Linked DNA regions of Ketobacter alkanivorans. The protein of the gene in region 1 interacts with the protein of each later gene in a pairwise test. Links are inferred from orthologs where the notes say so. Each region holds a gene or a part of one and is shown in the gene's direction. Other genes may lie near its edges.

The links.
Region 2: the proteins of Kalk_RS17415 (region 1) and mrcB interact in binary tests that used the Escherichia coli proteins (3 or more experiments, as listed by UniProt). The link is inferred for Ketobacter alkanivorans from one-to-one orthologs.

The regions. Positions count from the first base shown.
Region 1 is NZ_CP022684.1:4,059,659-4,064,417, forward strand. What follows is about bases 1-3,000. They hold Kalk_RS17415 (peptidoglycan D,D-transpeptidase FtsI family protein), read left to right. Parts: upstream 1-642; coding sequence 643-2,358; downstream 2,359-3,000. Other genes in these bases: rsmH (16S rRNA (cytosine(1402)-N(4))-methyltransferase RsmH), read left to right, coding at 1-359; ftsL (cell division protein FtsL), read left to right, coding at 356-646; Kalk_RS17420 (UDP-N-acetylmuramoyl-L-alanyl-D-glutamate--2,6-diaminopimelate ligase), read left to right, coding at 2,355-3,000. In the rest of the region: more of Kalk_RS17420, read left to right, coding at 3,001-3,872; Kalk_RS17425 (UDP-N-acetylmuramoyl-tripeptide--D-alanyl-D-alanine ligase), read left to right, coding at 3,874-4,759. UniProt on the Escherichia coli protein: Essential cell division protein that catalyzes cross-linking of the peptidoglycan cell wall at the division septum. Required for localization of FtsN.
Region 2 is NZ_CP022684.1:3,854,763-3,862,737, forward strand. The notes cover bases 2,648-5,584. They hold mrcB (penicillin-binding protein 1B), read left to right. Parts: upstream 2,648-2,956; coding sequence 2,957-5,212; downstream 5,213-5,584. Other genes in these bases: Kalk_RS16395 (adenosine kinase), read right to left, coding at 2,648-2,678; Kalk_RS16405 (tetratricopeptide repeat protein), read left to right, coding at 5,251-5,584. In the rest of the region: Kalk_RS16385 (lysophospholipid acyltransferase family protein), read right to left, coding at 1-622; Kalk_RS16390 (cyclic nucleotide-binding domain-containing protein), read right to left, coding at 693-1,484; more of Kalk_RS16395, read right to left, coding at 1,701-2,647; more of Kalk_RS16405, read left to right, coding at 5,585-5,712; Kalk_RS16410 (DEAD/DEAH box helicase), read right to left, coding at 5,717-7,666; Kalk_RS16415 (protein kinase domain-containing protein), read left to right, coding at 7,954-7,975. UniProt on the Escherichia coli protein: Cell wall formation. Synthesis of cross-linked peptidoglycan from the lipid intermediates.

The DNA.
Region 1 (4,759 bases):
ACCCTTCCCGAGAAAAAGGCAAGCATCCAGCGACCCGATCGTTCCAGGCAATTCGTATTTTTATCAATCGTGAGTTGGATGACCTGGCAGATGTGTTGCAGCAAAGTCTGCAGGTGCTAAAACCAGGCGGTCGACTGGTTGTAATCAGCTTCCATTCGCTGGAAGACCGTATGGTAAAACAATTCATCCAGCGTAAGGAAAAAGGCGAGCCTCTGCCGCGCCATTTGCCGATCAGAGAAGAAATGATCAAGCGCGAAATGCGTAGCTTGGGTAAGGCAATCAAAGCATCGGATGAAGAGGTGCGGCGTAATGCGCGTTCCCGTAGCGCTATTATGCGCGTCGCGGAGAAGGCCTTATGAGTATGGTGCTGGCTGCTTCAACCCGATCCTGGATGTTTGTGATTGTTGCATTGGTTCTGGTGATGGGTTCCTGTTTGGCGGTGATTTACTCAAGTTTTGAAACCCGCCGCCTGGTTGCCACCCACCAAAGATTGCAGCTGGATAACAACGCCATGCAAGTCGAATGGGGCCAGTTGTTGTTGGAACAAAGTACATGGGGATCCTATAACCGAGTTGAGCAGCTGGCTGGTGCAAAACTGAAAATGAGAGTTCCGTCTCCCAATGAAATTGTGATGGTGGAGCCATGAGCGGATCAGCGCAGCAACCTAATTTTGCATGGCGTTACTTCGTAGTGCTGGCTGTGTTTGGTTTGTTAGCCGTTATCGTGTCGGGTCGGCTGATATATCTGCAGATAGAGTCCCAGGCATTCCTGCAGGATCAGGGAGATCGTCGTGTTATTCGGGTAGAAAATATTCCAGCTTATCGTGGCTTGATACAGGACAGAAATGGCGAGCCGCTGGCGGTTAGTACGCCAGTCAAAACGTTGTGGGCCAATCCTCAGGAGTTGATTGACGCGCAGTATGCTTGGAGTTTTCTGGCGAATAAAACCGGTGTAAGCGAATCCAGTCTGCGGGATCGCATATTACGTAATCAGGATAAGCAATTTATTTATCTGCGCCGCCACATGAACCCGGCGAAAGCCGAGGAAATACTGGAAATGAATATTTCTGGCGTGTATGGCATCGAGGAGCATCGCCGCTATTATCCGGCAGGTGAGGTGACCAGTCATTTGGTTGGATTTACCAATATTGATGAGCTGGGCCAGGAAGGGATTGAGCTTTCCTTTGAGGAGTTTTTGAAAGGCGCGGAAGGCAAAAAACGGGTCATCAAAGACTTGCGCCGACGCATTATCAAGGATGTCGGGTTGATCGAGCCTGCTGCTCCTGGCACTGACGTGACGCTGAGTATTGATTTGCGTGCCCAGTATCTTGCTTATCGAGAATTGTTGTCGGCAGTGACTGAATACAAAGCAAGTTCTGGCAGTGCAGTGGCTATTGATATTAAAACTGGTGAGGTGTTGGCGTTAGTAAATCAGCCTTCATATAACCCCAACAATCGCGGCCGTAAGGATGTTCCAAACTTTAGAAATCGCGCCGTAACGGATGTGTTTGAACCAGGCTCAACCGTAAAGCCGTTTACTGTGGCGGCAGCCTTAGACAGTGGAAAGTGGAAGGCCTACAGCAAGGTCGATACCTCTCCCGGATATCTGCGAATTGGTAGTAAATCCATTCGTGATATGAGTAATTACGGCGTCATTGATCTGGGCAAAATTATTTCTAAATCCAGCAACGTGGGAGCCAGTAAATTGGCTCTGTCGTTGGACGACAATTATTTGAGTTCATTCTTTCGCAAGGCGGGGCTCGGTCAGGCGACTGGCGTTGGGTTTCCGGGTGAGAGCGTTGGAATGCTGCCAGCCAAACAAAAGTGGCGGCAGATTGAGGTTGCTACATTGTCTTACGGTTACGGGTTGTCTGTAACAGCTCTGCAGTTGGCTCAGGCCTATGCAATCCTCGGTTCTGGTGGAATAAAGCGCCAGGTAAGTCTTTTGAAGGTAAATGGCGATGTTCCGGGTGAGCGCGTCATGGATGAAACCATAGCACGTCAAGTAGTTAACATGATGGAAGGTGTGGTGGATGTAAAAGGAACCGCAAAAAAAGCCCGTGTGCCAGGCTATCGAGTCGCTGGCAAGACGGGAACAGTGCATAAAGTAGCGGCTTCAGGCTATCAAGATCATCGTTATATCGCACTGTTTGCCGGGGTTGCGCCGGTTGAAGATCCGGCAATTGCTTTGGTGGTTGTCATTGATGATCCCAAGGGCGACATGTATTACGGCGGGCAGGTCGCTGCTCCGGTGTTCTCCCGTGTGATGGCGGGGTTGTTGCGAGTTAAGAATATTCCACCGGATCGGGCAGTGGAAACCTATGTGGGTCTGTCTAAAGATGTGGCGCCCGACTCATGAAGAGCGAAACCAGAGTGGTGCGAGATCTTCAAGGTATCGTTCCATTTTTATCAATAAGAGATGATTGGAAAAATACAGTGGTGACAGGGTTGGCGGTTGACAGTCGTAAAGTGCAGGCAGGCAATTGTTTTATTGCCTACCCTGGCCACGGTAGTGATGGTCGGAACTTTCTGCGTGCTGCTTTCTCTGCCGGAGCGAGCAGTGCGCTAGTCGACGCTGAGGGCTTTGCTATTGATCCGTCGATCGAGCGGCCTGTGATTCCAGTTGATGCATTGCGTTCGCGCTTGGGCCTGATCGCGGCAAATTTTTATGGTGATCCCAGTAGCCAGTTGAAGCTTTTGGCGATAACCGGTACCAACGGAAAAACCAGCGTCAGCCAATTGGTTGCACAGGCACTGGATTACCTTGGTAAGCGTTGCGGCGTAATTGGTACATTAGGGAATGGCTTGGTTGGTAAGCTTGAGCTGACGACAAATACCACTCCTGATGTGGTTGAGTGCAATCGGCTGCTAGCGGAAATGCTTGTTCAGGGTGCAGAGGTTGTTGCGATGGAAGCCTCCTCTCATGGTTTGATTCAAGGGCGCATTGATGGGCTTCATGTCCATACAGCGTTAGTAACCAATATCAGTCGCGATCACCTTGATTATCACGGCACCATGGAGGCCTATGCAGAGGCTAAGGCGTTGCTGGCTTGTCATGTGGGTTTGAAAAATCTGGTTCTAAATCTGGATGATGAACGCGTGGCTGCCATGCGTTCGGTTGCTGCACCCGACACCCGAATATGGTCGTTCTCATTGGATGATTCGAAGGCTGCAACGGTAAAAGCCACCAATGTTGTTTACGGCAAGCAGGGCGTAGATATTTACGTTGAGCATGAAGGGCAGTCAACGGTTGTTCGCAGTAACCTCATAGGTGAGTTTAATAGTTCAAATTTGCTGGCTTCGCTCACTCTGATGTTGTCTGCTGGAGTGGAGCTGCGCTTGGCTGCAGACGCACTTAGTCATTGCAAACCTGTGATAGGACGTATGCAGCGTATATCGTTTGAAGCAGATCAACCAATGGTGATTGTTGATTTTGCACATACGCCAGACGCTCTGGAAAAAGCGTTGATTGCCTTGCGTAAGCATACTCAGGGTCGGATCTGGTGTGTATTTGGGTGTGGTGGCGATCGTGATGCGGGTAAACGTCCACTGATGGCTGCAGTCGCTGCTGAATTGGCGGACAAGGTTATCCTGACAGCGGATAATCCACGCAGTGAAAAATTGAGCACCATCCTTAGCGATATGGTGAAGGGTCTTCCGCCTCAAGTGGCATTTCAGATCGTTGATGATCGTGCTGACGCGGTTGCTGAAGCAATACTCAATGCTGCAGTGGGCGATGTGGTTTTGGTGGCAGGTAAAGGTCACGAGGACTACCAAGAGATACAGGGCGTAAAGTACGCATATAGTGATGTTCAGCAATGCAGGCTCGCACTACATAGACGTTCAGATGTTTGTCGCAAGGGGGAAAGTTAATATGTTTCTTTCCTGTCTGGCGGAGGTCATCGGTGCGGAGTTAGTGGGAGATGACGCACAGTTTAGTCAAGTGTCCACCGATTCTCGCTCAATCTGTCCGGGTGATTTTTTCGTTGCGCTGCAAGGTGAGAACTTTGACGGCCATCAGTACCTTGAAAAAGCAGCCAACGCCGGTGCTATAGGCGCTTTGGTTTCAGTACAAAGTGATTTAAATATCCCGCAAATTGTCGTGGCAGATACAAGGATCGGCCTGGGCAGATTGTCGCAAGCATGGTTGGATCAGTTCTCGCCACGCAAGGTTGCGATAACCGGTAGCTGCGGAAAAACAACAGTAAAAGAAATGGTGGCATCTATATTGTCGCAAGTGGCCCCGACATTATCCACCAAAGGTAATTTTAATAACGATATAGGCGTTCCTCTCACCTTATGTCGTCTGAAGCAAGAGCACAAATTTGCTGTGATTGAAATGGGAGCCAATCATGTTGGTGAGATCGGTTATGTTGCTGATTTGGTGAAGCCTCATGTTGCGTTAGTTAATAATGTTGGCACTGCGCACCTGGAAGGTTTTGGCTCAATAGAAAATATCGCTAGAGCCAAAGCTGAGATCTACAAATCGCTGGCTCCAAATGGGGTTGCGGTAGTGAATCTTGATGATGATTTTGCTGAGTTCTTCATGGGCCAGACAAAGCATTGCCAGCGTTTGACTTTCTCCGTTGATAATCCAGCAGCAGATGTTCGTTTGCTTTCTGCTTCGGTAAATCATTCAGGCCAGTATCGGTTTGATGTGGCTGTTCAGAGTGATGTGGTTGCATTTGATCTTCCGCTAATCGGATTTCATAACGTAACTAATGCGCTGGCGGCAATTGCAATGACTCATGCCTTGGGTT
Region 2 (7,975 bases), 200 kb from region 1 along the record:
TGCACAGTGGCATGATCATGTCGCCGCCCCGCAGGATGTCGTTTTTATCATGCTTGAGCAGCCAGCGCCCCAAGGGGTTCTGCATAACATCGTAGGCATCTACTACGATGTCCAGTGCGTCATCGGCACCCAGGGCTGCCACTGGAATGATGGGGTATTGGTATTTCATGGCCATATGGGCGAACCCAGTGCGGGTTTTCCAGGTGAGTTTGTGCTTTTCTCCCCTGCGTTTGGCCACTTCGCGGCCTCCGCCGGGGTAGACAAGTATGTGCTCGCCCTGTTCCATCAGTTGGGCGCAGTTTTCCCGCGTACCGGCAACGCTGCCGCCACGTTTCAGCATCTTGCCCCAAAGTGGAATTTTGAAATGAAAGTGATCCCCTAACGCTCGCAGTACGATGCCTTTTTCTTCGTACATTTTCTCGTACAGCAGGGGGCCGTCCAGCATGCCATATAAGGTGTGATTGCACACGTACAGTGCCGGTTTCAGTGGATCAACATGGTCCAGTCCCTGAAATTGAGGGTTGAAGTAAAAACGCGTCAAGCGATTGGCTGCTTTTACGGTTCGCAGTGGAGGTGGTGTGAAGCTCGAGGCTTTTGCCAGTGCTTTTACTTCTGCGTTCATGTTGACCTACTTCCTGAAATAGCCAAACAAGGTCACCGTTTGGTGTGGGTGACCTGCGGTGAGTGATCCGTTATGAATCGTGTGCTGCCGTGACCTTGTGATTAAGCGCGACTATCTGACGCGCCATGTTTTCCATCAGGCTCAAACAGATGCGCGGATGGGTTTTGATCATGGTTTCAAATTGGTTGCGAGGCACTACCATCACCAGGCACCGGCTGTCGGCAACCACGCTGGCAGTGCGGGGGCTGTTGGTGAGCAGGGACATGGCTCCGAAAATTTCATCCTCTAGCACTTCGCCTACTTTGATGCCTTTTACGAATACTTCGGCATGGCCTTCCACAATGGAGTACACCGTGTCGGATTCGGTGCCTTCTTTAATGATGGTTTCCCCTGCGGCATAGGTTTGAAAGCCCAGGGAGGCTTTATCGGTAGGGGTATCCAGCGAGGCAATGACCGCGGAATGGCGTGCGCACTCGGCCAGCAGATAATCACCCCACTGGCGTGCTTTGGTGGTGTTTTCCATCGCGGCCTGCCACAGGGCTTCTCGATCGAAGGGGCGCAGAATCACCGGGGATTCTGCGTAAAACTTGGCGCGGGGCATGCCTTCTACGATTTCCAGGCCGATGATATCCCCTTCATCGTAGTGAAAGAGGGTTTTGCCTTCCTGTTCGTGCCCGACCGCGCCCTGTTCGATGACGAAAGCCCGGTTCTGGTTGCTGCCTTCAGCGAACAAGTCATCGAATGTTTCGTAGGTGAGCTGGTCGCCCAATGAGGGGATGCCTTCCAGAGCCGTGCTAAGCAGCTCTTTGCAGTGGTTGTCCGTCTTTTCAAACAGCTCGGTGAAGTTGGACTCTAGAAACATGTATGTGCCCGCTTGTGTCAACAGGTTGAATCAGTAACCGTCAGTCATGGTTACGCCAGTCTATTGATTATGTGGTGAATCAGGGTGGCGAACGCTCGACTGTTTCTAATTTTCAGCATGGGCCGGGGTTGCCAGCTTGGACTGAATCGCTCATTAAAGTGTAGCCAAAGATGGGGGAGGGTGAGAGATTTCTGTATCTGCTCACCCAAATCCTTATTACAGCAAGGGTTTATGCTGCTCCGGCTTGAGGCGGGGGCCAAACTGGGTGACCAGTTGAGCTGCGGCGCGGGTGGCCAGCTGGCCTGCCTGTTGGTAGCCCAGGCCGTGGGTCAGGCCGTAGAGGAAGGCCCCGGCGAACATGTCGCCAGCGCCATTGCTATCAACCGCTTGCACTGCGGTGGCAGGCACTTTCAGGGTGTTGTTGCCATCAAATAGCAGGGCACCCTCGCTGCCCAGGGTGATGGCGAAGCTTTTGGCGATCGATTTGAGGGCTTCGGCGGCCGCTTCTATGGTATCGGTACCAGCCCAGGTGAGGGCTTCTTCCCGGTTGCAGAACAGCAGGTCGACGCCATTCCCCAGCATTTCTGCCAGGCCGTCTTTAAAGAAATTGACCATATTGGGATCGGAGAAGGTGAGGGCGGTTTTGATGCCTGCCTGTTCTGCGATCTGTCGGGCCTTGATGGCGGCAGCGCGACCACTGGGGGAGGTGACCAGATAGCCTTCCAGGTATACGTAATCCGAGGTTTTGATCGCCTCTTCATGCAGCTCTGCCGTGGATACGGTTTCAGAGATGCCCAGGTGGGTGTGCATGGTGCGCTCTGCATCGGGGGTAATCATAACGATACATTTGCCGCTCACGCCGGCTTCTCGCTCATGGTGCAGGTTGGTGTCTACCCCAGCGGCTACCAGATCTTGTACGTAGAAGTCACCGGCGGGATCATTGGCTACTTTGCATGAGTAGAAAGCATTGCCACCAAAGTGACTGACCGCAATGATGGTGTTTGCTGCCGAACCGCCGCTGGCCATTTTTCCGCTGTGACCTGCCAGGGCTTCGTACAGGGCCTGTTGCTGATCTTTATCTACAAGAGTCATCACCCCTTTGTCGATGTTCATTTTGTTCAGAAACTCGTCGTCGATGGCGAATTCCATATCGACCAGAGCATTACCAATGGCGTAGACGTTGTATTTATTCATGGGAATGGCTACCTGTTATCTGGGGCTTCAATTACTTAGGGCGTATACTACCGGCCTTTTCGTTAAAAATCAGGTTTGCAAAAACCGTTCGATCAGTATTCCGAGGTAAGTGACCGGTGTCAGGTAAACGTAGTCAACCCCCGTCAACGAATAAACCCAAAAAGCGACCCGCTGGTAAGGCTGCAAAAAAGCCTGCCGGTGGTGCTAAAAAACCGTCGTCGACTAGGAAGCCTTCTAACAAGAAGGCAGCCCCTAAGCGCAAGCAGCCGGTATCCATCATGCGGCGTGTGTGGCCGCTGCTGTGGAAGTTCGCTTTGGTCGGTGCTTTGCTGCTGGCCATGGGGGTTATTTATCTGGATGCGGTGATTACTGATCATTTCGAGGGTAAGCGCTGGTCGATTCCTGCCAAGGTGTATGGCCGCCCACTGGAATTATACGATGGCATGCCCCTTACCGATGTTCAGCTCGCCTTTGAACTGAGCCTGCTGAACTATCGCCATGTCTTTGAAAGCCCCGGCCCTGGCAGTTTTTCCAGTGGTAATAATCGTTACGAAATTGCCACTCGTGGATTTGATTTTTGGGAGGGGGCGGAGCCTGCCCGGCGTGTAACGTTCAGTATTCGCCAGGGGCGTGTCAGTGGATTGAAAGTGGCGGGGCAGAGCGGTGGTATTGTGAGGATGGAGCCTGCGCTGATTGGTGGCATCTACCCTGCTCATAACGAAGACCGTGTACTTGTGAAGCTGGATCAAGTGCCCAAGCAGTTGTTGCAGGCATTACTGGCGGTGGAAGATCGTGAGTTCTTTGAGCATTTTGGTATCTCGTTCAAGGGTATTGCCCGAGCCCTCTATACCAACCTGGCGTCGGGAGAAGTGCGGCAGGGTGGTAGTACACTGACTCAACAGCTAGTGAAGAACTTCTATCTTACCAGTGAGCGCTCCCTCAGTCGCAAAGCCACCGAGGCGGTGATGGCCGTGTTGCTGGATCTGCATTACGAGAAAGTGGATATTCTTGAAGCCTATTTGAACGAGGTGTATTTGGGGCAGGCGGGTAAGCGGGCGGTACACGGGGTTGGATTGGCCAGCCTTTATTACTTCGGGGTGCCTCTGCGGGAGCTCAATACCGAGCAGATCGCGCTGTTGGTGGGGGTGATTAAGGGCCCTAGCTGGTATGACCCGCGACGTAATCCACAGCGGGCACTGGAACGCCGTAATCAAGTACTGCAAATTATGCTGCAGCAAGGTGTGCTGGATCAGCGCGCTTACGATCAAGTGGTCAATAAACCGTTAGGTGTCATTAAAAAGCCTCTGTATGAAGATGCACGTTATCCTGCGTTTCTGGATTTGATGAAGCGTCAGTTAAGGCAGGATTACCGCGACGAAGATTTACGCACCGAAGGTTTGCGTATCTTCACAACATTAGATCCATGGGTACAGGAAAGCCTTGAGCAGGCCGCGCAACAACAGATTAAGCACCTGCAAAATGGCTACGGAAAATCACTGCAGGAGCTGCAGGTGGCAGGGCTGTTTACCGCCAGCAATACCGGTGAGGTGGTGGCCGTTATCGGTGGGCAGGCAGTGCGCTATGAAGGTTTTAACCGTGCGCTGGACGCGTACCGGCCAATTGGCTCATTGGCCAAGCCTGCGGTGTATCTGGCGGCGCTGGAGCAGGGCTATCACCTTGGCCAATTATTGCAGGATGAACCGCTGGAGCATGTTCTGCCTAACGGCAGCGTTTGGTCACCGCAGAACTTCGAAAAGGAAAGCCACGGTGAAGTGCCGTTGGTGCTGGCGTTAGCGCATTCCTATAACCAAGCCTCTGCACGTTTGGCATTGGATGTCGGCATTCATCGTGTGGTGGATGTAATGCATCGGCTGGGCGTGAATAAAAAGCTGCCGGAACTGCCATCCTTATCGCTGGGGGCGGTTAGCCTGTCGCCCTATGAAATCACCCAAATGTATCAGACCATCGCCACCGAGGGATTTGCAACGCCCCTGCGCACCATCCGTTCTGTACTGACAGCAGATGGGCAACCGCTGCAACGTTATGAGTTGGAAGTGGAACAGCGTTTTTCCAGTGCCGATACCTATCTGCTCACCTACGCCATGCAGGAAACCATGCGATCCGGCACTGGTAAATCCGTTAGCCGTTGGCTCTCACCCGATCTGAAGTTGGCGGGCAAAACCGGAACCAGCGATGATCAGCGTGACAGTTGGTTTGCCGGTTTTAGCGGTAATTACCTGGGTGTGGTGTGGATGGGTATCGATGACAATAAGCCTACGCCTCTGACTGGGGCCACAGGAGCCCTGCCGGTATGGGCCAATACCATGGCATCTTTGCCCCAGATCGCCCTGGAGACGCCGCTACCGGCCGATGTCGATTGGTATTGGATTGATCCTGTGCAACAGGCTCAGACCTCGGCCCACTGCAGCAACGCCTTGTATTTACCATTGCGGCAGGATACCGTGCCAGACCAACGTGTGACCTGCGGCACCGGTGGCCGCGTGTTGAACTGGTTTAAGCGATTAATGCGATAAGTGCAGTTAAAGCAACGAGAGTGTCTAGAGCGATGAACATGATCATACCAAGAATCATATTGTGCATGTTGGTATTGGCCCTGGCTGCCTGTACGGTGCGGACAGTGTCCACCGACATCAGTGACATTGATCTTATTGAAAGTGAATCCAGCCTGCGCACAGGTGTCCCGGCTGCCGATGATTTATTGAATCAAGCAGAAGATGCGCGCCGGGCTGGAGATTACTCGGCTGCAGTGAATCATCTTGAGCGTGGCATTCGTATGGCACCCCGTTCGCCTTCACTCTATCTTGCGCTGGCCAAAACTCGGCTGGCGATGGGGCAATATGGCAGTGCGACACAAATGGCCCAGCGCACGGTTTCATTGCTGCCCGCCAAACCCCGAGGTGCTGAGCAAACTGCCAAAGCGGAGGCGTGGATCGTCATTGCGCAGGCGCGCGAAAAACAAGGTGATTTTGATGGAGCGGAACGCGCCCGCGCAAGTGCGCAGGCGGTTTGGTGAGCCGTTAAGCCTTAGGCTTCTTCTTGTATCCGCCTTTTTTCGCAGGAGGTTGATCGCCGGAGCGAGCTTTGTCCGCAAACGGCTTCTTGTCGCCAAAGGATTTTTTATCGCCAAACTTCTTCTTGTCGCCGAATTTCTTTTTGTCGCCAAAAGCCGGTTTGTCACCGAACTTACCCTTGCCACCACTTTTGGAAGAAGGCTTACCTGAATCTCTTCGTGGTCGGCTGCTGGCTGGGGCGGCGTCAGGGCTTTCTTTGCCAAAGCGCGTAATGCGAATGGGGGTGCCACGTACACGGATTTTCTTCATCTGGCTGAACAGCTCTTTCGGCATGCCGGAGGGCAAGTCCACCGTAGAGAATTCATTGCGCAGGATGATGTCGCCGATGTAGTTGCTTTCGATGCCCGCTTCGTTGGCGATAGCGCCCACGATATCCCGTGGGGTAACACCGCCACTGCGGCCCACTTCAATACGGAAACGTTCCATTTCCACATCCGGGAACTCTTGCAGTTGGCTGGGGGTGATGTCGATAGGCGATTCATCTTCACGCAGTTCGCCGCGCCGACTTTGGCCTCTTTCTCCCCTTTCTCCATCGTTGCGCTCGCGTTTGCTTTCGCGGGCTTGCTTGATCTCTTCTTTGGGCTCCAGAGGATGATCGTTGTGCAGCATGTTGATAAGCGCGGCGGCCAGCAGTTCTGGCTCTATTTCCAAGTCGTGGCAGCATTGCTCTACCACCGATTGAATCAGGGCTGATGGTGTCTTGGCGGCCTCTTGAGCCACCTGCTGCTTGAATCGCTCAACCCGCTGTTGCAACACAACATCGTTGTTGGGGATCTGGGCACGGGTGATCTTCTGTTTGGTGTGGCGCTCAATGGTTTGCAGCAAGCGGTTTTCGCGATGGGTTACAAACAATACGGCTTCACCGCTGCGTCCGGCACGGCCAGTTCGGCCAATGCGGTGTACGTAGGATTCGCTGTCGTGGGGGATGTCGTAGTTCACCACGTGACTGAAGCGATCCACATCCAGGCCTCGAGCCGCCACATCGGTTGCCACCAGAATGTCGAAACGGTTCTTTTTCAGGCCAATGATGGTTTTTTCTCGCTGGCTCTGGCTGATGGCACCGTGAATGGCTTCGGCGCGGTAGCCCCAGGCGTTCACTTTTTCGGCTACTTCGCTGGCACCTTCACGGGTGCGTGTAAACACAATCACCGCGTCCACTTCACGGGTTTCCAGGTAACGGCGCAGGGCCTCCGGCTTTTGGCGGCCATCCACCAGCCAGTAGCTTTGGTCAATGCGCTCAACCGTGGCGGTTTTGGCTTTGATGTTCACATGCTGAGGATTTTTCAGGTACTTATCAGCAATACGTTTGATGGGGGCAGGCATGGTGGCAGAAAACAGGGCGGTCTGCTGCTCACCAGAGCAATGGCTCAAAATGTCTTCTACGTCGTCGATAAAGCCCATGCGCAGCATTTCGTCGGCTTCGTCCAGCACCAGTGTTTTTACTTCACTGATATCCAGGGTGCCGCGACGCAGGTGATCCAGCAGACGTCCGGGTGTGCCAACGACTACTTGCACCCCTTGCTTTAACAAGTTGAGCTGAGGACGGAAATCCTGGCCGCCGTAGATCGGGGCAATACGGAAACCTTTGCGATAGCGGGCATAGCGCTGAAAGGCTTCTGCCACTTGAATAGCCAGCTCACGGGTAGGCGTCATGATCAGCGCTTGCGGCTTTTTGCTGTCGTCATCGAGTTTGGCCAGCAGCGGCAGAGCAAAGGCCGCTGTTTTACCGGTGCCGGTTTGCGCCTGCCCAATAAAGTCCGCACCGCTCATGAACACCGGGATACTGGCTGCCTGGATAGGCGAAGGCGATTCGTAACCCAGCTCGCTCAGGGTTTTCAAAACGAAATCGGGCATACCCAGCTGTTCAAAGCTGGTGGTTTGTTCGGTGTCGGACATGGGGCGCGGCCTGTGTGTGAGCTACTTACTATTAACTATATAGAAGGGATGTAGCAGAATTCAAAGAGGGCGCGATTATACGCGCATTGATCAAGGAACTGAAATGAATTCTGTGCAAAGTTGCGTCAGTTAGTGCTGGTTAAGTGTTAAATTAACCCAATAATCAGTAACTTCGGTGATTTATAGCTGCCACAACGGCAGTCAAGGGCAGGCTATGTAAATCAAGGGGTTGTGTCGATTCAAGGGATTGACAACAATAGGCCTTTACTCGTTATTGGGGCGGTTAGTTGAATCAAGCACAGCATCGAC